2 regions of the Colwellia sp. MEBiC06753 genome follow, and region 1 is predicted to be linked to the other one. Evidence: predicted binding sites of a transcription regulator. Region 1 holds the regulator's gene; the other holds the start of a gene.
The links. The regulator LexA, encoded in region 1, represses DNA repair genes until DNA is damaged. The targets are predictions, from matches to a motif close to TACTGTATNNNNATACAGTA.
Positions count from the first base shown of each region.

Region 2: dinB (DNA polymerase IV) is a predicted target of LexA. The motif match lies at 3,833-3,852, and genes of this name have one in related genera.

Region 1 covers NZ_JBQMTM010000008.1:131,009-136,245, forward strand. Annotated here, with positions in the region: gene ppc (phosphoenolpyruvate carboxylase) at 1-267, opposite strand, end outside; gene ACOB82_RS08570 (LysR substrate-binding domain-containing protein) at 378-1,334, shown strand; gene lexA (transcriptional repressor LexA) at 1,402-2,016, shown strand; gene coxB (cytochrome c oxidase subunit II) at 2,493-4,022, shown strand; gene ctaD (cytochrome c oxidase subunit I) at 4,035-5,237, shown strand, end outside.
Region 2 covers NZ_JBQMTM010000002.1:248,286-253,522, forward strand. Annotated here, with positions in the region: gene ACOB82_RS02960 (leucyl aminopeptidase) at 1-1,458, opposite strand, end outside; gene ACOB82_RS02965 (FAD:protein FMN transferase) at 1,648-2,664, shown strand; gene nqrM ((Na+)-NQR maturation NqrM) at 2,731-2,952, shown strand; gene ACOB82_RS02975 (1-acyl-sn-glycerol-3-phosphate acyltransferase) at 3,060-3,749, shown strand; gene dinB (DNA polymerase IV) at 3,868-4,923, shown strand; gene ACOB82_RS02985 (MBL fold metallo-hydrolase) at 5,022-5,237, shown strand, end outside.

The DNA.
Region 1 (5,237 bases):
ACTAGCGGTATGTTGTTGCTCGGCAACATTGGCTAAATTAAGAAATTGACTAAAAGCGCGCGCATAAATCATCAATTTTTGTTCATCGCATGATTGAAAAATCGATTTAAGTTCGTCAACCGCATAGCTATCGTTGGCGACGCCATCTTTAGCCAGTAGACGTACGCGCTCAACGTTATCTAGCCACTGTTGGTCGTTTTCATTGGCAATGGTTTGCCCCAGAATTGCACCTAAGGCTCGAATGTTCTGTGAAATAGTTTCTAACATAGTCAGTCGCTCATTAGCGGATAATAATTAATCTAAAATTTATATTAGAAATTAAAATAAATAGAATCTAATATATATTTCTTATTTTTATCATAGATAAAATTCTATAGATGGCGATTAGGCACCCTACAATAAGACAGTTGCAATTGATTCAGGCGTTAGCACGCTATCAAAGTTTATCTTTGGTAGCGGAAAATCTATATATTTCACAGCCATCTGTGTCTATTCAGCTGAAAAACTTAAGTGAACTCATTGGTATGCCGGTGTATCAAATGCAGGGTCGAAAGGTTGAACTGACTGATGCCGGTCATGCGATATTGCGCAGTGCCAATCAGATTTTCCAATCACTAGATAATTTAAAAACTGATATCGATAACTTGCAGGGGGTAGTTACAGGTACGTTAACCCTGTCAGTTGTGACTACCGCTCAGTACTTCTTACCATTGTTATTAGCGGCATTTCATAAACGCTACCCGTTAGTGGATGTAAAACTGGAAATTGGTAACCGTGAAATGGTTTACTCACGACTGCGTGCGCATAGCGATGATTTTTATTTATTTAGCCAAATACCGCCGGATATCGAAGTCATAGAAACGCCTTTTTTATCGAATGAATTAGTGGTGGTGGTGCCAGAGCGTCACGAGTTAGCACTTCAACCTAAAATTAGTTTAGCGCGGTTAAGTCATTACCCGTTTATTCTGCGAGAACCTGGCTCTGGTACTAGAGAAGCGGCAGTTGCTTTATTCGAACAACATGGATTCAAGCTAAGAGAAAAAATGACTATCGCTAGCAGTGAAGCAATAAAGCAGGCGGTAGCTGCGGGGTTAGGAATATCTGTGTTAAGTCGTTACACCTTAGATTTTGGTTTTACCCCGGGGTTAAAAGTTTTAGAAGTGGAGCACTTTCCGGTTAGCAGCCAATGGCGTTTAGTGCAAAACGCATCAAAGCAGCAAAGCCTTTTAGCTAAGGCATTTCAGCAATTTATGTTAGAAAATGGCAATGAAATATTGGCGAATGCGGTGACCGAAAATAACACTCATCACTTTACACAAAATTTTTCAGGGTAAACAAGTCTTGCATATACATACAGTCTGTATATACTCACAGTAATACTGTATGGATATCAGGGGCACTATGAAGCCGTTAACGACACGACAATCTCAAATATTTGATCTCATTAAAGAAAAAATTGCTGAAACGGGTATGCCACCAACCCGCGCTGAAATTGCAGAGTTTTTTGGCTTTAAGTCAGCGAATGCCGCGGAAGAGCATTTAAAAGCACTGGCTAAAAAAGGTTACATTGAGATGTTACCTGGCACATCAAGAGGCATACGCCTAGCAGAAGAATTTATTGAAGAGTCAGGCTTACCGCTTATTGGCCGCGTTGCCGCAGGCGAGCCTATTCTCGCTCAAGAGCATGTCGAAGATCGTTACCAAATAGATGGAAATTTATTTCACCCTGCGGCAGATTATTTATTGCGCGTAAATGGTGAGAGTATGAAAGATATTGGTATTCTCGATGGTGATTTGCTTGCCGTTCATCAAACAACCGATGTTCATAATGGTCAGGTTATTGTTGCACGGGTTGAAGATGAGGTAACTGTTAAGCGCTTTAAGCGAGAAGGTAATATCGTCTATTTACACGCAGAAAATGAAGCTTTTTCTCCAATTAAAGTCGACCTTAGCAATCAGCATTTTAATGTTGAAGGAATTGCAGTTGGTGTGATCAGAAATGCTGATTGGATGTAACTAATTCGTTAATTAAATAATTATCTTGAAAAATTAAGCCAGTCATTTTGACTGGCTTTTTTATTGGCAAACTTTAAAAAACGTATCAACTAATAAAACATCGAATGCCAGATACTGCAGGCGTTTTGTTTAAAAATCATTCATTTCTACCTGTGAACTTTAGAGTTCCTACTCTACTGAAATTTAAAGAAAAATTTTAAATATTTAAAAATAAAGCACTAGACCTTGATTAAATTTTGAGTAATTCTAGGGTGGTAAGTGTACAAAAATAAAAAAATAATAATAACTGATGCGTATGCGCTAAACATCAAAGCATCAGCAAGCAATTAACAAGTATATGTAACGTTAGTGAGGCAACTCATTAACGCTTTTACTGTCTTTGTTATTCAACAGGGTAGAGGAGATGTCGAGTGAAGAGACGTAACCTAGGTTGGCTGTTTTTGGGAACCTTGCTTTCCAGTTCAGCTTGGGCGGAGATGGAGCTAAATCTAACGCGAGGTGTTACTAAAATTAGTAACGAGGTCTATGACCTGCATATGTTAATTTTTTACATATGTGCTGCTATTGGCGTTATTGTTTTTGGCGCAATGTTTTGGTCGATGGCGTTTCATCGAAAATCAAAAGGAGTCAAACCTGCAACTTTCCATGAAAGTACTAAAGTGGAAATTTTGTGGACAGCAATTCCTATCGTGATCTTAATCGCCATGGCGGTGCCCGCAACAAGCACCCTGATTGAGATGGAAAACAACGACAACTCCGATATTACTATTCAAGTCACTGGTTCACAGTGGAAATGGCACTATAAATATTTCGATCAGGGCATTGAATATTATTCAGTGCTGGCAACTCCTCGCGAGCAATATCATAATTTGTCGGGTGAAAGTGCTGCTAAAGGTGAACATTACCTGCTTGAAGTGGATAAACCGTTAGTGATTCCAATTAATAAGAAAGTGCGCTTTTTAATTACTTCTGATGACGTCATTCACTCTTGGTGGGTACCTGCTTTTGCGGTTAAACAAGATGCTAACCCAGGCTTTATTAATGAAGCTTGGACGATAGTGGACGAACCAGGTATTTATCGCGGCCAATGTGCAGAGCTTTGTGGTAAAGACCACGGCTTTATGCCAGTAGTAGTTGAAGTGAAAACCGAAGCAGATTATGCCGCATGGTTAGATGAACAAAAGCAGCTAATTGCTGACGCTAAGGCGGCAGAAGCCGCTTCACTAAACGCTGCGGCCTCGATGGAAGAACAAATGCAATTGGGTGAAACAACCTACAACGCCTATTGCGCAGCATGTCACCAACCTACAGGTTTAGGTTTACCACCAGCATTTCCCGCTCTCAAAGGCAGTGTTATTGCTACTAACAGCGATAAAGTTGCTGAGCATATTGGGATTGTGGTCAATGGTAAAAATGCCATGCCGCCGTTTGGTAAACAGCTGTCGCTTAGGGAAATTTCTGCAGTTGTGACCTATGAGCGTAATGCTTGGGGTAATAATACTGGACAAGTGGTACAAGCAAGTGATGTTAATGCTGTGGTTGGTGGTGCTTCAGCAGCAAGTTCTGCACCGCAAACCGTGTCAACGGCTGCAGCGGCCTTTGTTGAAACCGTTGAAGAAGTCACCGTCGAAGTGGTTGAAACTGTCGAGCAACAAGCGCAAGCACTTACTGAAGATTTAACTAAAACTTACAGCTTAGAAGAAATGATGGCCAAAGGTGAGGCGGTTTACGCCAAAGCCTGCGTCGCATGTCACCAGCCTACTGGTGCTGGGATACCACCAGCATTCCCATCGTTAGTGGGAAGCCCAATAGTCAAGGGTGACGTTAGTGCGCATATCGATATTGTGGTTAATGGCAGTAAAAAGAATCCGGCGATGCAAGCGTTTGGTAGTCAATTAACCAAAACTGAAATCGCCGCGGTGATTACTTATGAGCGTAACGCTTGGGGTAATAGCAGTGGACAAGTGGTGCAACCCGCTGACGTTGATGCAGCAAGTGGCAAGTAGGGAGGATTTGAGATGACAACAGATGTAATACACGATACTGACCACCATGACGATGCGCATCACGATCACAAGATGACTGGCATAAAGCGTTGGTTATATACCACCAATCATAAAGACATTGGTTCAATGTATTTGTGGTTTGCCTTTATTATGTTCTTAATTGGTGGGGCTATGGCGATGGTTATTCGCGCAGAGCTCTTCCAACCAGGTTTACAAATTGTAGAGCCTGATTTTTTCAACCAAATGACCACGGTTCACGGTTTGATCATGGTATTCGGTGCCATTATGCCCGCGTTTACTGGCTTGGCAAACTGGATGATACCCATGATGGTTGGCGCACCTGATATGGCGTTACCTCGGTTAAACAACTGGAGCTTTTGGATTTTACCATTTGCCTTCACCATACTATTGGCGTCGTTCTTTATAGGTGCCGGTGCACCAAACTTTGGTTGGACTTTCTATGCTCCGCTTTCAACCACATACAGTAATGGTAGTACCGCATTTTTTGTATTTGCCGTACATATTATGGGTATCTCATCGATTATGGGGGCGATTAATATTGTCGTTACCATAATGAACATGCGCGCACCAGGCATGACCTACATGAAAATGCCGTTATTTGTGTGGACCTTCTTTATCACGGCTTACTTGTTAATTGCGGTAATGCCAGTGTTAGCGGGTACCGTCACTATGGTATTAACCGATACCTATTTTGGTACCAGCTTTTTTGATGCGGCAGGCGGCGGTGATCCGGTCATGTTCCAACACATATTCTGGTTCTTTGGTCACCCAGAAGTTTACATCATGATCTTGCCAGCATTTGGTATTGTCTCAACGACCATTCCTACGTTTTCGCGTAAACAATTATTTGGCTACAGCTCGATGGTGTATGCAACCGCATCAATAGCGTTTTTATCGTTTATTGTCTGGGCTCACCATATGTTCACAACCGGTATGCCGCTGGCTGGCGAGTTGTTCTTTATGTACTGCACCATGTTAATTGCTGTGCCTACTGGCGTTAAGGTCTTTAACTGGGTGGCTACCATGTGGCGTGGCGCCATTAGCTTTGAAACGCCAATGTTGTTCTCGGTGGCATTCGTCATTTTGTTTACCATCGGCGGCTTCTCTGGCTTGATGTTAGCAATGACACCGGTGGACTTCCAATATCATGATACCTACTTTGTGGTCGCGCATTTCCACTATGTATTGGTAACA
Region 2 (5,237 bases), on a different contig from region 1:
CCCTGTACCGCCTACTGGGTATTCATCTTTTGCTGATGCCATTAATGCATTGCCGGCCATATCAATATGCGCCCAGCGTGTTTCGCCAGTAAATTGTTGTAAGAAGGTCGCAGCGGTTGTTGCACTTGGTCCGCCGCTACCGGTATTGCGTAAATCAGCAATAGGGCTTTTCAGCTTATCTTTATAACCTAAAGGTAATTGCCAAAGTGGTTCATTTACTGCTTTACCTGCATAGGTTAATTCACTCACTAGCTGTTCGTCAGCACTAAACAAACCGCCTAGCTCATTACCTAATGCTCTAACTTTACCGCCAGTGAGCGTTGCAATATCAATTAATACGCTAGGTTGGTAGTTTTCACGGGCATACCACATAGCATCGGCAAGCACTAATCGGCCTTCGGCATCGGTATTGGTAATTTCTACTGATAAGCCTTCCGCTGTTCTGATGACATCACCCGGGGCTATTGAGCTTTCTGACACCATATTGGCGGCCATGCCCATAACAGCAACTACGTTAACTTTAGCTTTCATTTCAGCCAGCGCTTTAACTGTGCCAAGGGCTGCAGCTGCGCCTGCCATATCAGATTTCATACGAACAATTGATTCGCCAGTTTTAATATTGTATCCGCCAGAATCAAAAGTAATGCCTTTGCCTGCAATAGCGATTGGTGCAGCATCACTACCTTGATAATGAGCAACGACTAAACGCGACCCTTCGCGGCTTCCTCGGCCTACTCCTTCAAGGGCGTTCATATTTAGTTTTTTAAGCTCTTTAGGGGTAAGTACCTTCACTTTAACACCAAGCTTTTTCAGTTTTTTCGCTTCATTGGCAAAATCAACTGTCGTTAGCTCTGTTGGTACTTCGTTAGTTAAATCTCTAGCGAGAAATATGCCCGATTGAATATGGTTAAGTTGTTGGTATTGAGTATCTGTAGCCTTTACATCTGTAACATCAAAGTTATAGGTTTTTTCTTGATATTTGTTTTGCTGATATTTGTCGTAAGTATAAGCGCGTAAATTTATGCCATGTGCTAAGAGTGCGGCTTGTTCCGCTGTCAGGCTTTGTGCATCGACATTTATCGCAACTATTTGGTCATTATTTAACTGGGCGGCAAGGTTACCACCAACTTTAGTCAGGCTAGCTTGGTTGAGCGCTTTATCACCTAAGCCAACAATTATAATACGATCATAATCAATGCCATGCGGTGCCAGAATTTCAGTAAAACTATTATACGCACCTTCAAAACCATTTACTTTTAGCGCTTTAGACAACTGACCCTGACTTTGCTGGTCTAGGCTGTTAAAAGTAGCAGAGCGATTATCGTTTGATTGAAATAACACTAACGCATTGGCTTGGTTGTTGAATTCCGTTTGAAAGTTAAATGTGTCTGCAAATGCTGACTGAGAAAGTACAACGCCTGTGCATAATATTGCAAGCGCCGAAAGTTTAGTTTTCATTAATCTTAAATTCCTAAAACAATGGATTTGGGCTAAATATACCTACTCTTACTATTAAAGGTAAGATCAATCGGCACTTTCAACTGTGAGAAAATGATCTAATTTGTTAATATGCCGCGCAATATTTATCGCTGTTGCTGGGCACTATTGTTTGGCGGCTATTACGTAAAAATTCTGAGTAATAATCTTATGTTGAGATTCGTTTCATATTGTTTATTTGTTGTAGTGATATCGGGCTGTTTTCCTGCACCAGAGCCAAACGGCAAACAGGAGTACCATTTACAGGGCCGTACTATGGGTACCACTTATAATATAAAAGTGGTAGCAAAAGAGGGTGACTATAATTTAAAGGTGCTTCAAACCGATATTGATGCGGCATTAGTGCAAGTTAATAATGAAATGTCGACCTATCAAAAAGACTCAGAAATTACCGTGTTTAACCAAAGCGAAGGCACAAATGTTCAAGTAATTTCTGAAGGCTTTAGAACGGTGCTTACTGAAGCGATTCGCTTAGGAAAAATCACCAATGGCTTGCTAGATGTAACTGTTGGCCCACTAGTTAATTTATGGGGCTTTGGCCCAGACTTACAGCCTGAACGTATTCCATCAACCGAAGAACAAAGTGCGGCTAGAGCGCGTATTGGTTTAAATAAAATTGTCCTAACTGACCAAGGCTTAAGTAAAACTCAAGCAGATGTTTATTTAGATTTATCTACTATAGCTAAGGGTTGGGGCGTTGATGTTGTCGCCGATTTACTAGAAGCCAAAGGGATCAATAACTATTTGGTGGAAATAGGCGGCGAAATGCGATTAAAAGGGTTTAAAGCTGACGGTACACTTTGGCATATTGCCATTGAAAAGCCCGTTTCAAATGAGCGCTCGGTACAGCATATTGTTGTGCCGAAAGATAACGCTGTAGCGACATCGGGCGATTATCGTAATTATATAGAAGTTGATGGAAAGCGTTACTCGCATATCATCAATCCTAAAACTGGCTTGCCTATTGATCATCGATTAGTGTCGGTCACTGTTATTCACCCATCGTCAATGACCGCAGATGGTTTATCAACTTCGATTATGGTGATGGGACCAGAGCAAGGGCTTGAATTTGCCAATAACCATGACTTAGCTGTTTTTATGGTAGTGAAAACTGATCATGGTTTTGAGGAGATTAATACGGTAAAATTCATGCAATATTTAAAATAACATTGTTGGCTGTGTATTGGCCACCTTAGTTATTTTCTGTTTGAGTTATTTTTGCTGGGAACTTCAATGGCATTATTTTTAGTAACATTAGGCTTTTTTCTGCTGATCGTATTAGGTATGGCAGTGGGTTATATTTTTCAGCAGAAATCGCTTGCTGGTAGCTGTGGTGGTTTAGGTAGTTTAGGAATAGAAAAAGCCTGTAACTGTGAGAAACCGTGTGAAAAACGCCAAGAACGCGAGCGTAAACAAGCACTTGAACAGCAAAAAATTGATGTGAAAAATATTTAAAAGAGCCGCTAGGCTCTTTTTTTTTACTGGTGTTATGATGGGGGAAAGTTGTAATACCAGTTGAATTAAATACTTATTTCAATTGGTTTAAGTGAGAATAATAATTAATGAAACGCTTTATCCAATACTTATTTTTATTAAAGATTAAGTATGTCGCAAAAAGTTTCTACCGGTTTAATGTTCATACCTCGGTAGATTTATCCGTAAATGATTGGCAGCAGGTAAAGTTGATTGTATTACTTAATCACACCAGTTTGTTTGAACCTATTTTATTGGGCGTAGCGCCAAATTCTTTGGTAAAAACTATCGCCAATAAATTAATTATTCCTGCGGCAGAGAGCACATTAAAACGGCCATTTGCGGGTAAATTATTAAAAACTCTTATTCCTGGCTGTGTACCAATAACCCGCAAAAAAGATGCGTCTTGGCAGTATTTTCTTGATCAAATTGACCACGATAATCTCACCGCTATTTTGCCCGAAGGGCGCATGAAAAGGCGTAATGGCCTAGATAAGCATGGCAAGCCAATGACTATTAAGCCTGGTGTGGCTGAAATTCTACAAAGGATTAACAGTGGCCAAATGCTGGTAGTATACAGTGGTGGTTTGCATCATATTCAAGCGCCAGGCGATAAATTGCCCAAGGTTTTTAAAACTATTGATGTTGGATTAGAGCTGATTGATATAGCGCAATATAAGGCTGGTTTTGATAACAAGCACTTTGCCAATTTTCAGGAATATGTGGTGAGTGATTTACAGCAACGTTTAGCCAAATGTGATCAGCTAGCTTCATTTTAAAAACTAGCTGATAAGTTTACCTATTTAATCGCAGTTTATCGGCTAGCTTCTCATTAACTTGCATTTTATCAATAAAATAATGATACTGTGTTTATATACAGCTTTTGTGCTTAGCTAGATGAAAAAAATTATCCATATTGATATGGATTGTTATTATGCTGCAGTTGAAATGCGCGATAATCCAACACTAAAAGATAAACCGATTGCCGTTGGCTGGGATGGTCCTCGTAGCGTGTTATGTACCTGTAACTATGCTGCTCGAGCATTTGGTGTGCGCTCAGCTATGCCTGCAGTTAAAGCCAAACAGTTATGTCCTGATCTGTTAATTATCAACGGCCGAATGGATGTCTATAAACAAATTTCTGAGCAAATTCGTGAAATATTTTTGCGTTACACCAATCTTATCGAACCACTATCACTAGATGAAGCCTACCTAGATGTTACTGATTGCACCTTGTTTAATGGCAGTGCCACCTTAATTGCTCAAGATATTCGCGATACTATTTACCGCGAATTACAGCTTACTGCATCGGCCGGTATTGCCCCGGTTAAATTTATTGCCAAGGTGGCATCAGATCTTAATAAACCTAATGGTCAATGTACTATTGCGCCTAATGAAGTTGATGAATTTGTCCGTACTTTACCACTTAAAAAAATTCCAGGTGTTGGTAAAGTTACCTCTGAAAAACTGGCAAACCTAGGTTTTAATACCTGCGGTGATATTCGAGGTGCCGAGCAAAGCGAATTAATTAATCGCTTTGGTAAATATGGCGTGGTGCTTTGGCAGCGAAGTCACGGTATTGATCAGCGTGAAGTGCAGGTTTCACGTACGCGAAAATCTTTTGGTGTTGAAAGAACTTTTGCCGAAGATATCAGCAACCTGGAAGAAATGAATCAAATCATTACCGAAAAGCTACTACCTGAATTGAAACGTCGGGCAGCTAAATATCTAGACGCTCGAACAATGAATAAACTGGGAGTAAAAGTAAAATTTTTAGACTTTCAGCAAACTGCCAAAGAATGTGCCTGCAGTGATATTAACCAAGCTTTGGTGGAGCAATTGCTTATTGAAGCAGTAGGGCGCGGTAATGGTAAAGCGGTTCGCTTGCTAGGCGTTCATATCGGGTTGGAAAGTGATGCTGTAAATGACCTGCAACTTGGCTGGCAGTTTTAAAAAGCTAGGCAAGATAGGGCGTTTGGCTGTACAAATGATCTTTTCTTCCCTACAGTCGTAATGTTTGTAGTTGTGCATCAATTAGGGAAAATATAACGATGAAAAAAATAATATTAATAATAACTTCGTTGATCATCAGCAAGTTTGCTCTGGCAACCAGCACTGAAAAATCAGCGATAACGGTAACACCAGTAGCTAAACAAGTTTATATGTTATCTGGCGATGGTGGCAATATTGGCGTACTAGCAACAGAAAAAGGCCTGATGCTAATTGATAATAAGTTTGCTCCGCTTGCTGAGCAGATCGAACAGGCG